One region of the Pseudomonas sp. GW821-FHT09E12 genome, then DNA from elsewhere that is predicted to be linked to it. Evidence: predicted binding sites of a transcription regulator. Region 1 holds the regulator's gene; the other holds the start of a gene.
What was found. Region 1 encodes sigma-54, which starts transcription at its own class of promoters, with help from an activator protein. Its sites were predicted from a motif close to ANTGGCATNNANNTTGCTNT; they were not measured.
Positions count from the first base shown of each region.

Region 1 (10,556 bases):
ACGCGATGCCAGTGCGTATGAGCCAGGTGCTGGAAGGCTGGGCGCAGCAGCTCAAGGCCAATATCGGTCACCTGCAGGATCTGCTGCCGAGCCTGCAATCCCTGGCGCAGGGTGGCACGGCCGTGGGCACCGGGATCAACGCTCACCCGCAGTTCGCCGCGGGTTTCAGCCGGCAGTTGAGCAGCCTGACCCAGGTGCAGTTCACCCCAGGCAAGAACCTGTTCGCCCTGATCGGCTCCCAGGACACCGCGGTGGCGGTCTCGGGCCAGCTCAAGGCTATCGCGGTCACCTTGATGAAGATCGCCAACGACCTGCGCTGGATGAACTCCGGGCCGTTGGCCGGCCTCGGCGAAATCGAGCTGGAAGGGCTGCAACCGGGGTCTTCGATCATGCCTGGCAAGGTCAACCCGGTGATTCCGGAGGCCACGGCGATGGTGGCGGCCCAGGTGATCGGCAACGACACCACGATCACGGTGGCGGGGCAGTCGGGCAACTTCGAGCTGAACGTCATGCTGCCGATCATCGCCCAGAACCTGTTGAGCAGCATCGAGTTGCTGGCCAATTCCAGCCGCCTGCTGGCGGACAAGGCGATTGCCAGCTTCAAGGTCAACGAGCCCAAGCTCAAGGAGGCGCTGTCGCGCAACCCGATCCTGGTCACGGCGCTCAACCCGATCATCGGCTACCAGAAGGCCGCTGAAATCGCCAAGACCGCCTACAAGCAGGGGCGCCCGGTGATCGATGTCGCCCTTGAACACACTGATCTGTCACGCAGCCAGCTGGAGATCCTGCTCGACCCGGAAAAACTCACCGCGGGCGGCGTGTAAATCCCGACATTGCTTTGGAGGTTCACCATGGAGCACTGGAAACGCACGATCGAAAGGGCAAATCGTTTCTTCATGCAGGGCGACCTGGTGGATGCCCGCGAGTATTACTTGCAGGCCCTGGCCCTGGCGCAGGTGTTGTTCGAGCGCTGGAGCGATGCCGACGAAGCGGTGGCGGCCTGTGTCATCTCCCATCACAACCTGGCGGACCTGCACCTGCGCCTGAACCAGCCGGAGGAGAGCGCGGAGTACCTCTGCGCCATCCATCAGCGGTTGTTGCAGACCATGCAGGACAGCCGCCTGGCGCCGGCGCTGCGGGAAGCCGCGCTGCGCCAGAGCAGCAAGACTTACGTCGAGTTACTCAACTTCATCAGTGAGCACGGTGAATACCCCCGTACGCATCGCCTGCTGGAGAGCAATGTCGCGCAATCGACTGCCGGCACCGCGACCCCGAATGCCCCTCATTACGGAGCACATTGATATGTCCTTTACCTTGCCTGCATTGCCCTACGCCTACGACGCCCTGGAACCGCACATCGATGCGCAGACCATGGAAATTCACTACACCAAGCATCACCAGACCTACATCAACAACCTCAACGCGGCCGTGGAAGGCACCGAATGGGCCGACTGGTCGGTGGAAAAACTGGTGGCCGGGGTCCAGCAATTGCCGGAGAAGCTGCGTGCAGCGGTGATCAACCAGGGCGGTGGTCACGCCAACCATTCGCTGTTCTGGGCGGTGATGGCGCCGAGCGGCGGAGGCAAGCCAAGCGGTGCGCTGGGCCAGGCGATCGACGAGCAGCTGGGCGGTTTCGAGAGTTTCAAGGAGGCCTTCACCAAGGCCGCGCTCACGCGTTTTGGCAGCGGTTGGGCCTGGCTCAGCGTGACCCCGCAAAAGACCCTGGTCGTCGAGAGCAGCGGCAACCAGGACAGCCCGTTGATGAACGGCAATACCCCGATTCTCGGTCTGGACGTGTGGGAGCACGCCTATTACCTGCGTTACCAGAACCGGCGGCCGGAATACATCAATGCGTTCTACAACGTGATCAATTGGCCTGAAGTAGCCCAGCGCTATCAGGCCGCACTGGTTTGAGCCCCCTCCTGTAAAAAGACCTAAGGCTGACTATGGGCACTGAAACACTGACGATCAGCAGCGGGCGGATGTTTCGTTACGCATTCGGTTCGCTGTTGCTGTTGGCGGGTACTGCATTGCTGGTTGCCCAGGGCTTGTCCTGGCTGGACCTGGAGCCGCGCTTGTTGCGTGCATTGCAGGGTGGGGCGGTCTGTGCCCTGGGAACCGCGCTGGGGGCAGTACCAGTGTTGGTCATTCGCAAGATGCCGCTGGCGCTGAGTGACACCCTGTTGGGATTCGGCGCCGGGGTGATGCTGGCGGCTACGGCCTTTTCGTTGATCGTGCCCGGGATCGCCGCGGCGGAAAAACTCGGACTGTCGCTCTGGGCTTCGAGTGGCCTGATCAGCTTCGGCATCATGCTCGGTGCTTTGGGGGTGTTTCTGGTGGACCGCAAAGTCTCGGGAGGCAACCCGGAGAAACTGGTGGGCACCCTTGAGCATCCGGTCATCCCGCCGCGAATCTGGCTGTTTGTGTTTGCCATCATCGCCCACAACATTCCCGAAGGAATGGCCGTAGGTGTTTCCGCGGGTGGCGGAATGCCGGAGGCGGACAGCCTGGCCATGGGCATCGCCTTGCAGGATGTGCCGGAAGGCCTGGTGATTGCTTTGGTGTTGGCTGGCGCCGGCATGTCCAGGGTCAAGGCATTCCTGATCGGCGCCGCTTCAGGCCTGGTGGAGCCCGTGTTCGCGTTGCTTTGTGCGTGGCTGGTGAGCTTGGCCGAGATGCTGTTGCCGCTCGGGCTGGCGTTGGCGGCGGGGGCGATGCTGCTGGTGGTGACCCATGAAGTGATTCCCGAATCCCGACGCAACGGTCATGAGAAGCTGGCCAGCCTGGGCTTGTGTGTCGGCTTTTGCCTGATGATGGTCATGGATACGGCACTCGCTTGAGTGCTTTTGCGGCAGGTTTGCCTTGCCGACCTTACTCGCCTTCGTCGAAGAAGTTGTTGATCAGTGCCACCAGCGCTTCCAGCGCCTCCTGCTCCTGTTCGCCTTCGGTCTTCAGGTGAATCCTGGTGCCCTTGCCGGCGGCCAGCATCATCATTGCCATGATGCTCTTGCCGTCGACCATCGACTCCGGCGTTCTCCCTGCGCGGATCTGGCAAGGAAACTGACCGGCCACGCCGACGAACTTTGCCGAGGCACGGGCATGCAGGCCCAGTTTGTTGATGATTTCAATTTCCAGAGCAGGCATCGCGGGGTAGATCCTTTCAGCTAAGGTCGCGGTGGCGAACCTGGACGTTCTTCAGGGACTTTTGCAGGACTTGGCCCAAGCGTTCGGTCAGGTAGACCGAGCGATGGTGGCCGCCCGTGCAGCCAATGGCAATAGTGACGTAGGCGCGGTTGCTGGCGGCGAAACGGGGCAACCATTTCAGCAGGTAGCTGGAGATGTCCTGGAACATTTCCTCGACGTCCGGCTGGGCGGCCAGGTATTCGGCAACCGGCTGGTCGAGCCCGGACTGGGCACGCAACTCGGGTTTCCAGTACGGGTTGGGCAGGCAGCGCACATCGAACACCAGGTCGGCATCGACCGGCATGCCACGCTTGAATCCGAAAGACTCCACCAGAAAGGCGGTGCCCGGCTCCGGTTGGTTCAACAGGCGCAACTTGATGGTATCGCGCAGTTGATACAGGTTCAGGTTGGTGGTGTTGACCTTGAGATCGGCCAGGTCGGCGATCGGTCCCAGCAGGTGGCTTTCGTCCTGGATCGCCTCGGCCAGCGAGCGATTGTTGCTGCTCAAGGGGTGGCGGCGGCGGGTTTCGGAAAAGCGCTTGAGCAGGGTTTCTTCGTCAGCATCCAGGTACAGCACATCGCACTGGATATGCCGGCTGCGGACTTCCTCGAGCAGTTCGGGGAAGCGTGACAGGTGGCTGGGCAGGTTGCGGGCGTCGATCGACACGGCGACCAGGGGCTGTGTCAGTTCGGTGTGGATCAACGCCCGTTCGGCCAGCTCGGGCAACAGCCCGGCCGGCAGGTTGTCGATGCAGTAATAGCCATTGTCCTCGAGTACATCGAGGGCGGTGCTTTTACCTGAGCCGGACCGGCCGCTGACGATGATCAAGCGCATGATTACTGACCGTTCTGTTCGTCCAGGACAACCTTGTACAAGGCTTCGTTGCTGGTGGCGCTGCGCAGTTTGTCGCGCACTTCTTTGCGGTCCAGCATGCTGGCAATCTGCCGGAGCAGTTCCAGGTGCGCATCGGTGGCGGCTTCCGGGACCAGCAGTACGAACAGCAGGTCGACCGGTGCGCCGTCGATGGCGTCGAAATCGATGGGAGCGTCCAGGTGCATCAGGGCACTGATGGGCGACTCACAGCCTTTGAGGCGGCAGTGTGGAATGGCGATGCCGTTGCCAAAACCGGTAGAGCCCAGTTTTTCACGGGCAATCAGGCTTTCGAAGACATCTTGCATCTCCAGATCAGGCACTTCGCGGCTGATCAGGTTGGCAATTTGTTCGAGGGCGCGTTTTTTACTGCCGCCCGGCACGTTCACTAGGGAACGGCCGGGGGTCAGGATGCTTTCAAGTCGGATCATGGGAGGGGAGTGTTAGCGACCCGTGCCTTGGAGAAGGTGGAGTTGCTTTTCCTTATGCTTTTTCAGTTGGCGGTCAAGCTTGTCCGTGAGCAAGTCGATTGCGGCATACATGTCGTCATGCTCTGCATTGGCGACGACTTCCCCACCATGGATGTGCAGCGTGGCCTCGATTTTCTGCTTCAGTTTTTCGACGGCCAGCGTTACCTGCACATTGGTAATCTTGTCAAAGTGCCGCTCAAGTCGGTCGAGTTTTTCGCCGATGTAAGCGCGCAGAGGTTCGGTCACTTCCAGTTGGTGTCCACTGATGTTGACTTGCATACAGCTTCTCCTTCGTTGCCAGTGCATAAAGCGGCAGGTCGATTGACCTGCCACTGGAACGCTGTGGCGAGCCCGGCGGCTACATCAACCGCTTCCGTTCGCTGGAAGGCGCGATCCCCAGGGATTCACGGTACTTGGCGACGGTACGACGGGCTACCTGAATGCCTTGTGCCTCCAGTAAACCAGCGATCTTGCTGTCACTCAACGGCTTTTTCTGATTTTCCGCGGCGACCAGTTTTTTGATGATCGCGCGGATCGCCGTGGACGAGCATTCACCGCCTTCGGAGGTACTTACGTGGCTGGAGAAAAAGTATTTCAGTTCATAAATGCCCCGTGGGGTATGCATGAATTTTTGCGTGGTCACCCGTGAAATCGTCGACTCGTGCATGCCGACTGCTTCGGCGATGTCATGCAGGACCAACGGTTTCATCGCCTCATCGCCGTACTCGAGGAAGCCGCGCTGATGCTCGACGATCTGGGTGGCGACTTTCATCAGGGTTTCGTTACGGCTCTGCAGGCTCTTGATGAACCAGCGGGCTTCCTGCAACTGGTTGCGCATGAAGGTGTTGTCGGCGCTGGTGTCGGCGCGCCGCACGAAGCCGGCGTACTGTGGGTTGACGCGCAGGCGCGGCACGGACTCCTGGTTCAACTCCACCAGCCAGCGTTCGTTGTCCTTGCGCACTATGACGTCGGGGACCACGTATTCGGCTTCGGTGGATTCGATTTGCGAGCCCGGCCGTGGGTTGAGGCTCTGTACCAGTTCGATGACTTGGCGCAGCTCGTCTTCCTTGAGCTTCATGCGCCGCATCAGCTGGCTGTAGTCGCGGCTGCCGAGCAGGTCGATGAAGTCGCTGACCAGGCGCTTGGCTTCAGTCAGCCAAGGGGTCTTGGCAGGCAGCTGGCGCAGTTGCAGCAGCAGGCATTCGCCCAGGTTGCGGGCGCCGATGCCGGCGGGCTCGAATTGCTGGATACGATGCAGGACAGCCTCGATTTCGTCGAGTTCGATGTCCAGTTCCGGATCGAAGGCTTCGAGAATTTCCTCGAGGGTTTCGTCCAGATAGCCTTGATTGTTGATGCAGTCGATCAGGGTCACGGCGATCAGGCGATCGGTGTCGGACATGGGCGCCAGGTTCAACTGCCAGAGCAGATGGCTCTGCAGGCTTTCGCCGGCCGAGGTGCGGGTGGTGAAATCCCACTCGTCGTCATCGTTGCTGGGCAGGCTGCTGGCGCTGGTCTGGTAGACGTCTTCCCAGGCGGTGTCGACCGGCAGGTCGTTGGGAATGCGTTCGTTCCATTCGCCGTCCTCGAGGTTGTCCACCGTCGGGGCGGTTTCCTGGTAGGAGGGTTCCTGGATATCGGTATTGGGTTTCTGCTCGGCGTTGTCGGCCAGCGGATCGGTGTTATCGAAGTCGTCGCCTTCTTCCTGGCGCTCGAGCATCGGGTTGGACTCCAGGGCCTCCTGGATTTCCTGTTGCAGGTCCAGGGTCGACAATTGGAGAAGGCGGATGGCCTGTTGCAGCTGCGGTGTCATCGTCAGCTGCTGGCCCATTCTGAGGACTAGCGATGGTTTCATGGCAGGGGCTTAACACCTTATTCGCCGGCGCACATGCGCCATCCACTACAGGGCGCGTGAGCGCCAAACATAAGCAAATTATATGCCTGAAACTGAAGTGTTTGCCTAGAGCGCTGTAACAATAAAAACAGCAGGGTTTTATTGGGGCGGGCGCTCTGGCGACCAGCCAAACACCTCAGGGCTTACAGGCGGAACTCATGGCCCAGGTAAACTTCCTTGACCAGCTCGTTGGCGAGGATGGTTTCGGCGTCGCCTTCGGCGATCAGTTGACCGTCGTTGACGATGTAGGCGGTTTCGCAGATATCCAGGGTTTCACGGACGTTGTGGTCGGTGATGAGCACGCCGATACCCTTGGCCTTCAGGTGATGAATGATCTGCTTGATGTCGCCTACCGAGATCGGGTCCACGCCGGCGAAAGGTTCGTCGAGCAGGATGAACTTGGGGGCGGTGGCCAGGGCGCGAGCGATTTCCACGCGGCGACGTTCACCGCCGGAAAGGCTCATGCCCAGGTTGTCGCGAATGTGGTTGATGTGGAACTCCTGCAGCAGGCTTTCCAGCTCCTGGCGACGGCCGGCCTTGTCGAGCTCCTTGCGGGTCTCGAGGATGGCCATGATGTTGTCGGCCACCGAAAGCTTGCGGAAGATCGAGGCTTCCTGCGGCAGGTAGCCGATCCCGGCACGGGCGCGGCCGTGCATCGGCTGGTGGCTGACATCCAGGTCGTCGATCAGGATGCGACCCTGATCGGCCTGGACCAGGCCGACGATCATGTAGAAGCAGGTGGTCTTGCCGGCGCCGTTAGGGCCGAGCAGGCCGACGATCTGGCCGCTGTCGATGGACAGGCTGACGTCACGCACGACCTGGCGGCTCTTGTAGCTCTTGGCCAGGTGCTGAGCTTTCAGAGTTGCCATTACTGGGCCTTTTCGTCAGTTTTCTTTTTCGGCTGGATGACCATGTCGATCCGTGGGCGCGACTCGGTGACCTTGCTGCCGGTAGCGCGACCGGCGCTGGCCAGCTTCTTGTTGGTGTCGTAGACGATTTTCTCGCCCTGGGTGATGTTGCCGTCCTTGTCGACGACTTTGGCGCGGTCGATCAGTACGACGCGGTTCTGCGCGGCGTGGTACTGGATGGTCACACCGTAGCCCTGGACCGGCTTGGTGTCGCCCTGGGTTTGAATCTGCTCGAAGTAGGCCAGGTTGCCCACCGAGGTCACCACGTCGATATCACCGGTCTGGGTGCGGGTGATGGTCACGGTATTGCCGGTCACCTTCATCGAGCCCTGGGTGATGATCACGTCGCCTCTGTAGGTGGCTACGCCATTCTTGTCGTCCAGTTGAGCGTCGTCGGCCTGGATGCGGATCGGTTGCTGGCTATCGTTCGGCAGAGCCCAGGCGCTCACGCTTCCCAGTGCTGCGCCCAGACCGAGCAAAATAGGGAGGGTTTTAACGAGCCTCATACTGTCCTCTTACGTTCGATAGCAGGTTCATCCTGCCGTCTTTCAAATACGCTTTCATTCCCTTGCCAGTCGTCACGCCGCCGGCGCCGTCGATTCTAACGTCTTGATCGGTCTGCGCATATTGCTTCTGCGGGAATACTGTCATGCGGGTCGTGGTGATCAGCAGGTTGCGATTTTTCTCGTCGGTGCGCGAAACCCGTACCGAATCGATCAACTCGACCTCGGTGCCGTCCGGGTTGACTTCGCCGCGCTCGCTCTGGACATGCCAAGGGAAGGCGGTGCCGCGATACATCTGCAGGTCCGGCTTGGTCAGCAGGGTCACCTCGGTGGCCTTGAGGTGCTCGACCTTGTCGGAAGTCATTTCGTACTGCAGCTTGCCGTCGGGCAGGTACTGCACGCTACGGGCGTTGATGGCGTAGTAGTCGATGGCGCTTTCGTCGACCTGCGCGACCGGCTTGTCGAGGAAGCGTTCCGGGCTGATGTTCCAGTACCCCACCGCCAGGAACAGCACGGTGATGATGCCGAAGATCAGTATGTTGCGAATCTTTTTGCTCAGCATGGGAGGCTCTATAAGTAGGCGGCGTGGGCTGCTTCAAGGCTGCCTTGGGCGCGCAGGATCAACTCGCAGAACTCGCGGGCGGCGCCTTCGCCGCCACGGGCCTGGGTGACGCCATGGGCGTGTTCACGGACAAAACTGGCGGCATTGGCGACAGCCATGCCCAGGCCGACACGGCGGATCACTGGCAGGTCGGGCAGATCGTCGCCCAGGTAGGCGACCTGTTCATAGCTTAGGCCCAGTTGGGCAAGAAGCCCGTCCAGCACCACCAGTTTGTCTTCGCGACCCTGAAACAGGTGGGGAATCCCCAGGTTTTTCGCCCGACGCTCGACCACCGGCGTCTTGCGGCCGCTGATGATCGCCGTCTGCACGCCCGTGGCCATCAGCATCTTGATGCCCTGGCCGTCGAGGGTGTTGAAGGTCTTGAATTCGCTGCCGTCTTCGAGGAAGTACAGGCGACCGTCGGTCAGTACACCGTCGACGTCGAATACCGCCAGCTTGATGTTCTTGCCGCGTTGCAGCAGATCCGTGCTCATTACATGACTCCCGCGCGCAGCAGGTCGGACAGGTTGAAGGCGCCGATCGGGCGATCGTCCTTGTCCACCACGACCAGTGCGTTGATTCGATTGTCCTCCATGATCTTCAGGGCTTCGGCCGCCAGCATTTCGGCGCGGGCGGTCTTGCCGTGAACGGTCATGACTTCATCGATGGTGGTGTGGTGGATGTCGATGGTGCGGTCCAGGGTGCGGCGCAGGTCGCCATCAGTGAAAACCCCCGCCAGGCGCCCGTCGGCCTCGACAATGACGGTCATGCCCAGGCCCTTGCGGGTCATTTCCATCAAGGCGTCCTTGAGCAGCGTGCCACGCTGGACCTGCGGCAGTTGCTCGCCGGCATGCATGACGTTCTCGACTTTCAGCAGCAGGCGCCGACCCAGCGCGCCGCCCGGATGGGAGAAGGCGAAGTCTTCGGCGGTAAAGCCGCGGGCTTCCAGCAGCGCCACGGCCAGGGCATCGCCCATGACCAGGGCGGCGGTGGTCGAGGAGGTCGGAGCCAGGTTCAGCGGGCAGGCCTCTTGCTCGACCTGGACGTTGAGGTTGACCTCGGCGGCCTTGGCCAGTGGCGAATCAGGGTTGCCGGTGATGCTGATCAACTGGATGCCCAGGCGCTTGATCAGCGGCAACAGGGTCACGATTTCATTGGTCGAGCCGGAGTTGGACAGGGCCAGGATCACATCGTCCCGGGTAATCATGCCCATGTCGCCATGGCTGGCTTCGGCCGGATGGACAAAAAACGCGGTGGTGCCGGTGCTGGCCAGGGTGGCGGCGATCTTGTTGCCGATGTGCCCGGACTTGCCCATGCCGACCACTACTACGCGGCCTTTGCTGGCCAGAATCATCTCGCAAGCGCGTACGAAATCTGCGTCGATATGTGGCAGCAAGCCTTGTACGGCTTCTATCTCGAGGCGGATGGTGCGTTGTGCCGATTGAATCAGGTCGCTGGATTGGCTCATGTCAGAAATCGTATAGCCTGATGAAAAGGCGGCGATTATAGCGGTAATGATCGATTCCCTCACGCAAGTTCGTCAGCCTTTGTCCTTCTCTAGGTAGGAATTGTCCTGTAAAGCCTGTTTTAGGCTGTCGTGATCCTGAACGCGGATGGCTTCGGCCTTGGGGGCTCCGTATCAGCAGTGATATAGTTCGCCGCCAGTTCGGCCTGCCCTGGGTGCATGTACTCCCGGCAGGGAGCCAAGCGTCCGAGTGAGAGGCTGCATCGCAAGGAGTTTAGATGAGTGCCGATAACGCCTACGCGGTCGAGCTGAAGGGACTGTCCTTCAAGCGCGGTGCGCGCAGCATCTTCAATAATGTCGATATCCGTATTCCGCGGGGCAAGGTCACCGGCATCATGGGGCCTTCCGGTTGCGGCAAGACCACGCTCCTGCGGTTGATGGGCGCGCAATTGCGCCCCAGCAGCGGTGAAGTCTGGGTCAATGGCCAGAACCTGCCCAAATTGTCGCGCGGCGATCTGTTCGACGCCCGCAAGCAGATGGGCGTGCTGTTCCAGAGCGGCGCGCTGTTCACCGATCTCGATGTGTTCGAGAACGTTGCCTTTCCGCTGCGCGTTCATACCCAGCTGCCGGATGAAATGATCCGCGATATTGTCCTGCTCAAGTT
Region 1 is NZ_JBWKOM010000003.1:209,920-220,475, forward strand. Features, by position in the region: gene AC07PQ_RS09430 (class II fumarate hydratase) at 1-824, shown strand, start outside; gene AC07PQ_RS09435 (DUF2753 family protein) at 852-1,301, shown strand; gene AC07PQ_RS09440 (superoxide dismutase) at 1,303-1,914, shown strand; gene AC07PQ_RS09445 (ZIP family metal transporter) at 1,947-2,840, shown strand; gene AC07PQ_RS09450 (HPr family phosphocarrier protein) at 2,872-3,144, opposite strand; gene rapZ (RNase adapter RapZ) at 3,161-4,018, opposite strand; gene ptsN (PTS IIA-like nitrogen regulatory protein PtsN) at 4,021-4,485, opposite strand; gene hpf (ribosome hibernation-promoting factor, HPF/YfiA family) at 4,498-4,803, opposite strand; gene AC07PQ_RS09470 (RNA polymerase factor sigma-54) at 4,883-6,376, opposite strand; gene lptB (LPS export ABC transporter ATP-binding protein) at 6,559-7,284, opposite strand; gene lptA (lipopolysaccharide transport periplasmic protein LptA) at 7,284-7,829, opposite strand; gene lptC (LPS export ABC transporter periplasmic protein LptC) at 7,816-8,388, opposite strand; gene AC07PQ_RS09490 (KdsC family phosphatase) at 8,397-8,921, opposite strand; gene AC07PQ_RS09495 (KpsF/GutQ family sugar-phosphate isomerase) at 8,921-9,895, opposite strand; gene AC07PQ_RS09500 (ATP-binding cassette domain-containing protein) at 10,171-10,556, shown strand, end outside.

Region 2 (10,556 bases), on a different contig from region 1:
CGCGCTTCTGGGAGGTCATCGACAAACACCGGGTGAACATCTTCTACACCGCCCCCACCGCGTTGCGGGCGCTGATGCGCGAAGGCCCCGAGCCGCTGCAACACACCTCGCGCAGCAGCCTGCGCCTGCTGGGCACTGTCGGCGAGCCGATCAACCCGGAAGCCTGGGAATGGTATTTCAATAGCGTCGGCGAGCAGCGCTGCCCGATCGTCGACACCTGGTGGCAGACCGAAACCGGCGGCATCATGCTCAGCCCGCTGGTCAGCGCCAGCTACATCAAGCCGGGCTGCGCCACCCGCCCGATGTTCGGCGTGCAACCGGTGCTGCTGGATGAGCACGGCAAGGAAATCAACGGCGCCGGCAGCGGCATCCTGGCGATCAAGGCCAGTTGGCCGGCACAGATCCGCAGCGTCTACGGCGACCCGCAGCGCATGGTCGAGACCTATTTCAAACCCTACCCGGGCTACTACTTCACCGGCGACGGTGCGCGGCGCGATGAAGACGGCGACTACTGGATCACCGGACGCATCGACGACGTGATCAACGTGTCCGGGCACCGCATCGGCACCGCCGAAGTCGAGAGCGCCCTGGTCCTGCATGACAGCATCGCCGAGGCCGCGGTGGTCGGCTATCCCCACGACCTCAAGGGCCAGGGCATCTATGCCTTTGTCACCCCGATGAACGGCGTCGAGCCCAGCGAAGAACTGAAGAAGGAACTGTTGAGCCTGGTCAGTCGCGAGATCGGCAGTTTCGCCAAGCCGGAACTGATCCAGTGGGCGCCGGCCTTGCCGAAAACCCGCTCGGGCAAGATCATGCGGCGTATCCTGCGCAAGATCGCCTGCAACGAGCTCGACAGCCTGGGCGATACCTCGACCCTGGCCGACCCGAGCGTGGTCGAGGGCCTGATCGATAAACGCCTGAACCTCTGAGCAGGGCCTCGGGCCTCAACCAAGGAACAGCCAAGCGGTATGGAATTCATTCGCAGTCGTATCGAAACCCAGGTGATGAGCCTGGGTGGCCTGTCGCTGGGCCAGCTCGACCTGGACAACCCCAAGGGCGACCCGGGCCTGTTCGGCCCGGACGCCATCTGCTGGCAGGTGCATGGCGATTTCAGCAGCATGCTGATCGGCGGCATCGGCGCCTTGCTGATGCAAGCCCTGCACCCGCTGGCCCTGGCCGGGGTCTGGGATCACTCGAACTTCCGGGAAGACATGATCGGGCGCCTGCGGCGCACCGCACAGTTCATTTCCGGCACCACCTTCGGCTCGCGCCAGGATGCCGAATGGCTGATCGACAAGGTGCGCACCATTCACCTGCAGATCGTCGGCCATGCGCCAGACGGCCGGCCGTACTCCGCCAGCGATCCGCAACTGCTGACCTGGGTACATGTGGCCGAGGTCAGCAGCTTTCTGGCGGCGCACCTGCGTTATCGCAACCCGCGCCTGTCGCCTGCCGACCAGGACCGTTACTACGGGGAAGTCGCGCTGATCGCCGAGCGTCTTGGCGCCACTGATGTGCCGCGCTCGCGCCGGGCCGTGGCGGATTACCTGGCACGGATGCGCCCCCAGTTGCTCTGCGATGAACGCAGCCGCGAGGTGCTGCGTTTGCTCTTGGCGGCACCTGCCCCAAGCCGCCTGGCCAAGCCATTTGGCTTGTTGATGATGCAGGCCGGCATCGACCTGTTGCCCAACTGGGCCAGCGATATGCTCGACGTCAACCAGGGTCTGCTGCAACGCCAGTTGATCCGCGCCAGCGTCAACCGCAGTGCGCCGATGCTGCGCTGGGCGGTACGCAACGGCTCGATACATCGCGCACGCCGACGCATGGGCCTGTAATACCCGACCGGGCGAACAGAACGCGACCCACCGGTTCGCGATTGGCGACGTCGCGACCTTCTATGCAACCATGATTTTCCAAGTTCTCGCGCACCGGTCACCTGCCAATGGCCGCCGACCGATGCCGCCAATAACGATGAGGATTCGCGCCATGCAAGACGTCGTAATCGTTGCCGCCACCCGCACCGCGGTCGGCAGTTTCCAGGGTTCGCTGGCGAACATTCCCGCGGTCGATCTGGGGGCCGCGGTGATCCGCCAGCTGTTGGCCCAGACCGGCCTGGACGGCGCCCAGGTCGATGAAGTGATCATGGGCCAGGTGCTCACCGCCGGCGCCGGTCAGAACCCCGCGCGCCAGGCCGCGATCAAGGCCGGCCTGCCCCACGCCGTGCCGGCGCTGACCCTGAACAAGGTCTGCGGCTCCGGCCTCAAGGCCCTGCACCTGGGCGCCCAGGCGATCCGCTGCGGCGACGCCGAGGTGATCATCGCCGGCGGCCAGGAAAACATGAGCCTGGCCAATTACGTGCTGCCCGGTGCCCGCACCGGCCTGCGCATGGGCCACAGCCAGGTCATCGATAGCATGATCAGCGACGGCCTGTGGGACGCCTTCAACGACTACCACATGGGCATCACCGCCGAGAACCTGGTGGACAAATACGCCATCAGCCGCGAAGCCCAGGACGCCTTCGCCGCCGCCTCGCAGCAGAAGGCCGTGGCCGCCATCGAGGGCGGGTGCTTCGTCGATGAAATCACCCCGATCCTGATTCCCCAGCGCAAGGGCGAGCCCGTGGCCTTCGCCACCGACGAACAACCGCGCGCCGGCACCACCGCCGAATCCCTGGGCAAGCTCAAGCCGGCCTTCAAGAAGGACGGCACGGTCACCGCCGGCAACGCCTCGTCGCTGAACGACGGCGCCGCCGCGGTGATCCTGATGAGCGCCGCCAAAGCCCGGGCCCTGGGCCTGCCGGTGCTGGCGAAGATCGCCGCCTACGCCAACGCCGGCGTCGACCCTGCGATCATGGGCATCGGCCCGGTGTCGGCCACCCGCCGCTGCCTGGACAAGGCCGGCTGGTCCCTGGAGCAGCTGGACCTGATCGAAGCCAACGAAGCCTTCGCCGCCCAGGCGTTGTCGGTGGGCAAGGAGCTGGGTTGGGATGCGAGCAAGGTCAACGTCAACGGCGGTGCCATCGCCCTCGGCCACCCGATCGGCGCCTCGGGCTGCCGGGTGCTGGTGACCCTGCTGCACGAAATGCTCAAGCGCGATGCCAAAAAAGGCCTGGCCACCCTGTGCATCGGTGGCGGCCAGGGCGTGGCGCTGGCCATCGAACGCTGATCACAATCCCCTTGTAGGAGCGGCCGGTCGACGCTCGATTGCTCGCGATGGACCTCAACGGTAACGCGGTCTGCCTGGTGCATCGCGGTGTTGCGGCCGATCTTTCGCGAGCAAGCTCGCTCCTACACAGAGGACAAAACGAAACTGGTAGACTGCCCCGCCCAATCATCCGCAAGGCGCCCGCATGTCTTCCTTGAATCAGGCGCTGCGCGCCGCCCTCGATCATCGCCAGGACCTGCTCGTCGAGCTGCATCAGCAAGGCACCGACTGCTATCGGCTGTTCCATGGCAGCCAGGAAGGCGCCGGGGGCCTGACCATCGATCGTTACGGCCCGCAGCTGCTGGTGCAAAGCTTTCACCAGACGCTGGAACGCGATGCCTTGCTGCAATTGCACGAGACCGTCCAGCAGCAACTGGGCCTGGACACCCTGCTGGTCTACAACGACCGCTCCCGGGGTAACTCACGCATCGACCGCGAGGACTCGGTTTACCGCGCCGAAGAAGAGGCGCTCAAAGACCTGGTCGGCCACGAATGGGGCTTGAACTACCGGGTACGCGGTCGCCATGCCGGCCAGGACCCACTGCTGTTTCTCGACCTGCGCAACGCCCGTGGCTGGGTCAAGGCCCACAGCGCCGGCAAGAGCGTGCTGAACCTGTTCGCCTATACCTGTGGCGTCGGCCTGAGTGCCGCGGCAGGTGGTGCCCGCGAGGTGTGCAACCTGGACTTCGCCGAGGGCAACCTGGCGGTCGGCCGCGAGAACGGCCAGCTCAATCCGCAATTGCCAGCCATGCAGTTCGTGCAATCGGATTACTTCCCGGCGATCCGGCAACTGGCCGGCCTGCCCATCAGCCAGCGCCGTGGACAAAAGCTGCCCAGCTACCCACGCCTGGAACAACGCCAGTACGACCTGGTGCTGCTCGACCCGCCGGCCTGGGCCAAGAGTGCATTCGGCACCGTCGACCTGCTGCGCGACTATCAGAGTCTGCTCAAGCCTGCCCTGCTGGCCACCGCCGACAATGGCGTGCTGATCTGCTGCAACAACCTGGCGAAAGTCACGCTGGACGACTGGCGCGAACAGGTGCTGCGCTGTGCCGAAAAAGCCGGTCGCCCGGTACGCGAATGGCAGGTGTTGACACCCGCTCGCGACTTCCCGTCCATGGACCAGCAACCGCCGCTCAAGACCCTGATCCTGCATCTGTGATCTGCTGCGAGGAATCTGAACAATCCTGTTTGCGACCGTCACGGGATTGTTTCGGAACCGGAAACGCATGCCATACTCCAACGCACTTCCGATTCAGATAGATGAAGCCTCGCATGTCCAAAGGATTGATCCGCGCTATCGGCGCCTTGTTGACCGCTCTCGCCCTGTACAGCCTGTTGGGCTTTCTGATTTTGCCGGGCATCGCCTTGCGAGTGGCCAATCAACAGTTGGCCAACTACGCGACGGTACCGGCAAAGATCCAGCGCATCGAACTCAACCCGTTCAGTCTCGAACTGACGCTCTGGGGCCTGAATATCGGTGAGTCGGGCAAGGAGCAGGTGGCCTTCGAACGTCTCTACGCCAACCTGCAACTGGACAGCCTCTGGACCCGCGCGCTGCACCTGGCCGATATCGAACTGGACAAACCCAAGAGCGAGATCCTGTTCGCCAAGGATGGCAAGCTCAACCTGCTGGGCCTGTTCAACCTGCCCGCCAGCGAACCGATTCCGGACGACCCCGAGGCCAAGCCATTCCCGCTGCGGATCGAACGCATCAAGCTGGCCGACGGTTATGTGCATTTCGAGGACCAGCGCCCCAGCGAACCCATCAAGTTTCTCTACGACAAACTCGACCTTGAACTGAAGAACCTCAGCACCCTGCCCGACGACAGCACCGACATGACCCTGGTCGCCATGGGCCCCGCGGGTGGCCAGCTCGACTGGAGCGGTAACTTCAGCCTGACGCCGATCGCCTCCGAGGGCCGCCTGAAAGTCACCAACGGCCAGATGAAAGCCTGGTGGCCCTATGTCCGCGACGCGGTACCACTGGTTCTCGAAGACGGCGTGCTGAACCTGGATACCCACTACAAGCTGAACCTGGCCAAGGAAACCGAGCTGTTGCTCAGCGATGCCTCGGTCAGCGTCGCCCCCTTCGCCATCAAGGCCCCCGACGGTCGGCCGCTGGCCCGCCTGGAGCGCCTGGACGTCAGTGAAACCACGGTCGACCTGGCCAAGCAGCAAGTGGTGGTCGGCAAGATCCGCAGTCAGAAACTGGAAACCTGGGCCGCCCTGGAGGCCGATGGTCAACTGGACTGGCAGAAGCTGTTCGCCAGCCAGCCGGCCAAACCGGCCGCCAAGCCCGCTCCGGCCGCCGCCGATACTCCGCCGGCTCCCGCTCCAGCGCCAAGCAAACCCTGGCAGGTGCTGCTCAAGGACGTGCAACTGCGCAATTACCAGGTGCACCTGGCGGACCGTCAGGCCAAGCCGGCCGTAGCTTTGGAAGTCGGCCCGCTGAACGTCGACGTGCAGAACTTCGACAGCCTCAACCAGTCGCCTTTCAACCTCAAGCTCGACACCGGAGTGGGCAAACAGGGCAAGATCCTGGCCAACGGCGTGGTCAACCTGCAACCGGTGACCGCCAAGCTGGCGGTGCAGACCAAGGACATCGACCTGCGGGTCGCCCAGTCCTACATCAGCCCGTTCATTCGCCTGGAGCTGCGCAGCGGCATGCTCGGCAGCGACCTGGCGGTGGACCTGAAAAACATCGATCCCCTGACATTCAGCGTGACTGGCCGCGCCCAGGTCGACCAGTTGCACACCCTGGACACCCTGAAAACCCGCGATTTCGTGAAATGGCAGCAACTGGTGCTCGAAGGCCTGAACTATCAGCACGGCGAAAGCCTGACGATCAACAAGGTCAACCTGATGCAGCCCTATGCGCGCTTCATGATCAACGATGACCGCACCACCAACATCGATGACCTGCTGATCCCGCAACCGGCCGACAGCGCGCCGAAAGGCGCAGCCAAGTCGGCCGCCAAGGAAAAACCCCTCGGCATCCATATCGGCCAGATCGCCATCAACGACGGTTCGGCCAACTTCGCCGACTTCAGCCTGACCCCCAACTTCGCCACGGCCGTCCAGCAACTCAATGGCCAGATCGGCACCATCGACAGCCGCCAGGCAAAACCGGCCAGCGTCGATATCAAGGGCAAGGTCGACCGTTATGCGCCGGTCACCATCAAGGGCAGCGTGAACCCCTTCGATCCAATGGCCGCCCTGGACATCGCCACCAGCTTCAAACGCGTCGAACTGACCAACCTGACCCCCTACTCCGGCAAGTTCGCCGGCTACCGCATCCGCAAGGGCCGGCTCAACCTCGACCTGCACTACGTCATCACCAACGGCCAGCTCAAGGCCGAAAACAAAGTGGTGGTCGAACAACTGGAGCTGGGGGAAAAAGTCGACAGCCCGGATGCCGTGAGCCTGCCACTGAAACTGGCGGTCGCCTTGCTCAAGGATGTCGACGGCAAGATCTCCATCGAACTGCCGGTGACCGGCGATCTGAACAACCCACAGTTCAGCGTCATGCCGATTGTCTGGCAGACCCTGCGCAACCTGATCGTCAAGGCTGCCGCGGCACCGTTCAAACTGATTGGCGGGCTGGTCGCGGGTGGCGGTTCGGAAGACTTGGGCAGTGTCTCGTTCGCCCCGGGCTCGAGTGACTTGAGCCCGGAATCGGAAGCAACGCTGGTCAAGCTGTCCAATGCGCTCAAGGAACGTCCGGCCCTGCGCCTGGAGATCGAAGGCACCGCCGCGCAGAGCAGCGATGGCCCGCTGATTGCCGAGCAACGCCTGGAGCGGGAATACCAGTACAACTACTACAAGATGCTCCAGCGTCGCGGCGACAAGGTGCCGGCCCAGGCGTCGCTGCTGGAAGTACCGGAGAAAGAGAAAGCCCCGCTGCTGGAAGGCATCTATCGCACACGCCTCAAGACCCAGCCACCGGCCGATTGGAAGGACCTGGGCAAGGAAGAGCGCACCGCGAAAATGCATGAAGGCGTGATCAAGTTCTGGAGTGGCAGCGATGTGCTGTTGCGCCAGTTGGGCCAGGAACGGGCCAGCAGCATCAAGGACTTCCTGGTGGACAAGGGCCAACTGGCGGACGACCGGGTCTACTTCATCGATGCCAACCTTGGCCAGGCCGAAAGCGATGGTCGGGTCATTACCCCCATGCACCTGGACGCCGAATAGCCCCCCTCCCCGCCGCCCCGGAAACGGGTCGGCCCGGCGGTTTTCCCCCGCCATAAACAGAACAGGCCCCGACACACTGTGCCGGGGCCTGTTCTGTTTACAAAAGGAGCCACTTCCCTGTGGCCATTCGCATGAACCTTCAAGGAAGCGGTAGATGAATCCTCTACCGCATCTTCTCCCTGTCCAGGAAAGAAGCTTGAGGCTTAGTCGGTTTTCAAACCGTCAGCCGATACTGCCTTCACGCCTTTGATGTTCTTGACGATGTTGACTGCGGTTTCTTTCTGCGCCGCGGTCAGAGCAGTGGTGGAGGACAGGGAAACCACACCCTTGTTGGTTTCGACCTTGATGTCGGTACCAGGAATGCCTTTTTCAGTTACGAGATCCGCTTTGACTTTGGTGGTGATCCAGGTGTCGGAAGTGGCTTCCTTGGCCTCGGTCACTTCACCCGCCGCGAGCACCATTGGCGCCTGAGTAGCTTGAGTGGTCTGGGCAAATGCGACGTTAGCCATGGTCAGGGTCAGAGCGGTAGCAGTTGCAGCAGCGATAGCGAACTTCTTCATACGAGTAACTCCTGTTCTTCTGGAAAACCTGCTCCAAGTCCTGGCAGCAGGGTTACTTAAGTAGATTGCAGGCGTTATGCCAAGTTCAGAAAAACAATAAAACCCTTAAATATCAATGAATTACAAAACCATCCAAACACTCGCGGTCATGCAAAATGCATGACCGGCGAATAATCTGCATGCAAGTTGCACTTCCCAGGCGAGCTAACTTCCTGAATTCTCGATACTTTCCCCAAAGGCGCGCTGGCGCGTGGCGTTTCACGCGCCGAGCAAGCGAGAACCGGGCTCAGCTGCCGCTGGCGGTGCAGCCTTTGGGGGAGTAGTCCGCGGGGACAGTGGTGGTGCAGACCCAGCCATCGGCCGTGGTGCGGGTCAGGGTGACGGTCTTGTTCAGCACCGGTGCCGGTGCATTGAGGATGGTGCAGCCGATTGTTCCCGCTCCGGTCGAGGCAGAACCCGCAGCGGTCATGGTGCAGTTCGACGTCGCCGCCTTGCCCCCCACCAGCTCCAGGGTCGGATCGCTGCCCTGGTTCAGCACGTCCTCGAAGTTGACCTTCAGCGCCGAGGCTTCGGCCAACGCCGCGGTGACCTTGGCCCGCGCCTGGTATTTGGAATACAGCGGCATGGCAAAGGTGGCCAGGATGCCGATGATCGCCACGACGACCAACAGCTCGATCAAGGTAAAACCTTTCTGATACTTCATCTATCTGCTCCAAGCAGGGGATATCCAGGGGTCTGGGCATTCACCACACAGCCATAGCACAGCCTGTGCCAGCGCCTGCGCCCCGGCTGAACAGGGCTTTAGCGGCGCGGAGCTGCGGCAGTGAGCGCCAGAAGTCGCACTATCTGACACTTTTTGTCAGCCAAGTGCCCTGGGCCGGTCGTCGTGACGGGCTACGCTGTCATTCGATCATCGATTGCATTCACTGCCCGCCCCATCCAAGGAACGTATCGGGCCATTCAAACTCTATGAGCCGGACGCCGCGCCCCGCGCAGCGGTCCACTCGCTAACGCACAGGGCACTGCCGGCCCTGAGGACATCCATCACAACCCGGGACTCGACACCATGGCGGTCAAAGCAGCAAAAGTCAGTGTTTACCTGTGGGAAGGCACCGACAGGCAAGGCAGCAAACTGCGCGGCGAATTGAGCGGCCATACCCCCTCGCTGATCAGGGCCCAGTTGCGCAAGCAAGGCATCAACCCGGCCAGGGTCAGGAAGAAGTCCAGCTCGCTGTTGCAGCGCACGCCCCCGATCAAGGCCCGCGACATCAGCCTGTTCACCCGGCAACTGGCGACCCTGATCAAGGCCGGCGTGCCACTGCTGCAATCGTTCGACATCATTGCCGAGGGCTTCGACAACCCGAACATGCGCAAACTAATGGGCGAGCTGAAACAGGACATCGCCGCCGGCAGCAGCTTCACCACCGCGCTGCGCAAGAGGCCGCGGTACTTCGACGAGCTGTACTGCAGCCTGGTGGATGCCGGCGAACAGGCCGGGGCCCTGGAAACCCTGCTGGAGCGGGTGGCGACCTACAAGGAAAAAAGCGAAAACCTCAAGACGCGGATCCGCAAGGCCATGACTTATCCCCTGGCGGTGATCTGCGTGGCGCTGGTGGTCACGGGGATCCTGCTGGTCAAGGTGGTGCCGCAATTCCAGTCAATGTTCCAGGGCTTCGGCGCGCAATTGCCCATGTTCACGCAACTGGTCATCGCCCTCTCGGAATTCGTGCAGCACTGGTGGTGGCTGCTGGCGGGCGCACTGTTGCTCAGTGTGTTCGGCCTGCGCCATGCCCGCCGGCGCTCACCACGCTTTCGCCACTGGCTGGACATGGGCCTGCTGAAACTGCCGTTGGTAGCGCCACTGATGTACAAGTCCGCGGTGGCCCGCTACGCCCGCACCTTGTCCACCACTTTCGCCGCCGGAGTGCCGCTGGTGGAAGCCCTGGGCTCGGTGGCCGGGGCCACCGGCAACCAGGTGTTCAAGCAAGCGGTGAACCGCATCAGGCAGGACGTGGCGACCGGCATGCAGTTGCATTTTTCCATGCGCGCATCCGGCATCTTTCCCGGCATGGCCATCCAGATGACCGCCATCGGCGAAGAGTCCGGGGCCCTGGACGGCATGCTGGAAAAGGTCGCGATCCATTATGAGGAAGAGGTCGATACCCTGGTCGACACCCTGAGCAGTCTCATGGAACCCGTGATCATGGTAGTTTTGGGCACCCTCGTCGGCGGCCTGGTGGTCGCCATGTACTTACCCATCTTCCAACTCGGCACAGCGATCTGAACATGTCATTGACTGAGGTCCTGGCCAGCTACCCGCTGGTCTTCGTAGCATCGGTGCTGATCCTGGGCCTGATTGTCGGCAGCTTTCTCAATGTGCTGATCTGGCGTCTGCCAAAGATGCTCGAACGCGACTGGCACGCCCAGGCCCGTGACATCCTCGGGCTGCCCGACGAGCCTGCCGGGCCGACCTACAACCTGTTGCTCCCGCACTCCCAGTGCCCGCACTGCGCGCACCCGATCCGCCCCTGGGAAAACATCCCTCTGTTCAGCTACCTGCTGCTGCGCGGACGCTGCTCCGCGTGCAAGGCCCCGATC
Region 2 is NZ_JBWKOM010000009.1:269,585-280,140, reverse strand. Features, by position in the region: gene acs (acetate--CoA ligase) at 1-929, shown strand, start outside; gene AC07PQ_RS25390 (oxygenase MpaB family protein) at 969-1,835, shown strand; gene AC07PQ_RS25385 (acetyl-CoA C-acetyltransferase) at 1,987-3,165, shown strand; gene AC07PQ_RS25380 (class I SAM-dependent rRNA methyltransferase) at 3,350-4,366, shown strand; gene AC07PQ_RS25375 (DUF748 domain-containing protein) at 4,480-7,398, shown strand; gene AC07PQ_RS25370 (BON domain-containing protein) at 7,602-7,958, opposite strand; gene AC07PQ_RS25365 (pilin) at 8,245-8,661, opposite strand; gene AC07PQ_RS25360 (type II secretion system F family protein) at 9,025-10,242, shown strand; gene AC07PQ_RS25355 (prepilin peptidase) at 10,245-10,556, shown strand, end outside.
Region 2: AC07PQ_RS25365 (pilin) is a predicted target of sigma-54. The motif match lies at 8,715-8,734, and genes of this name have one in related genera.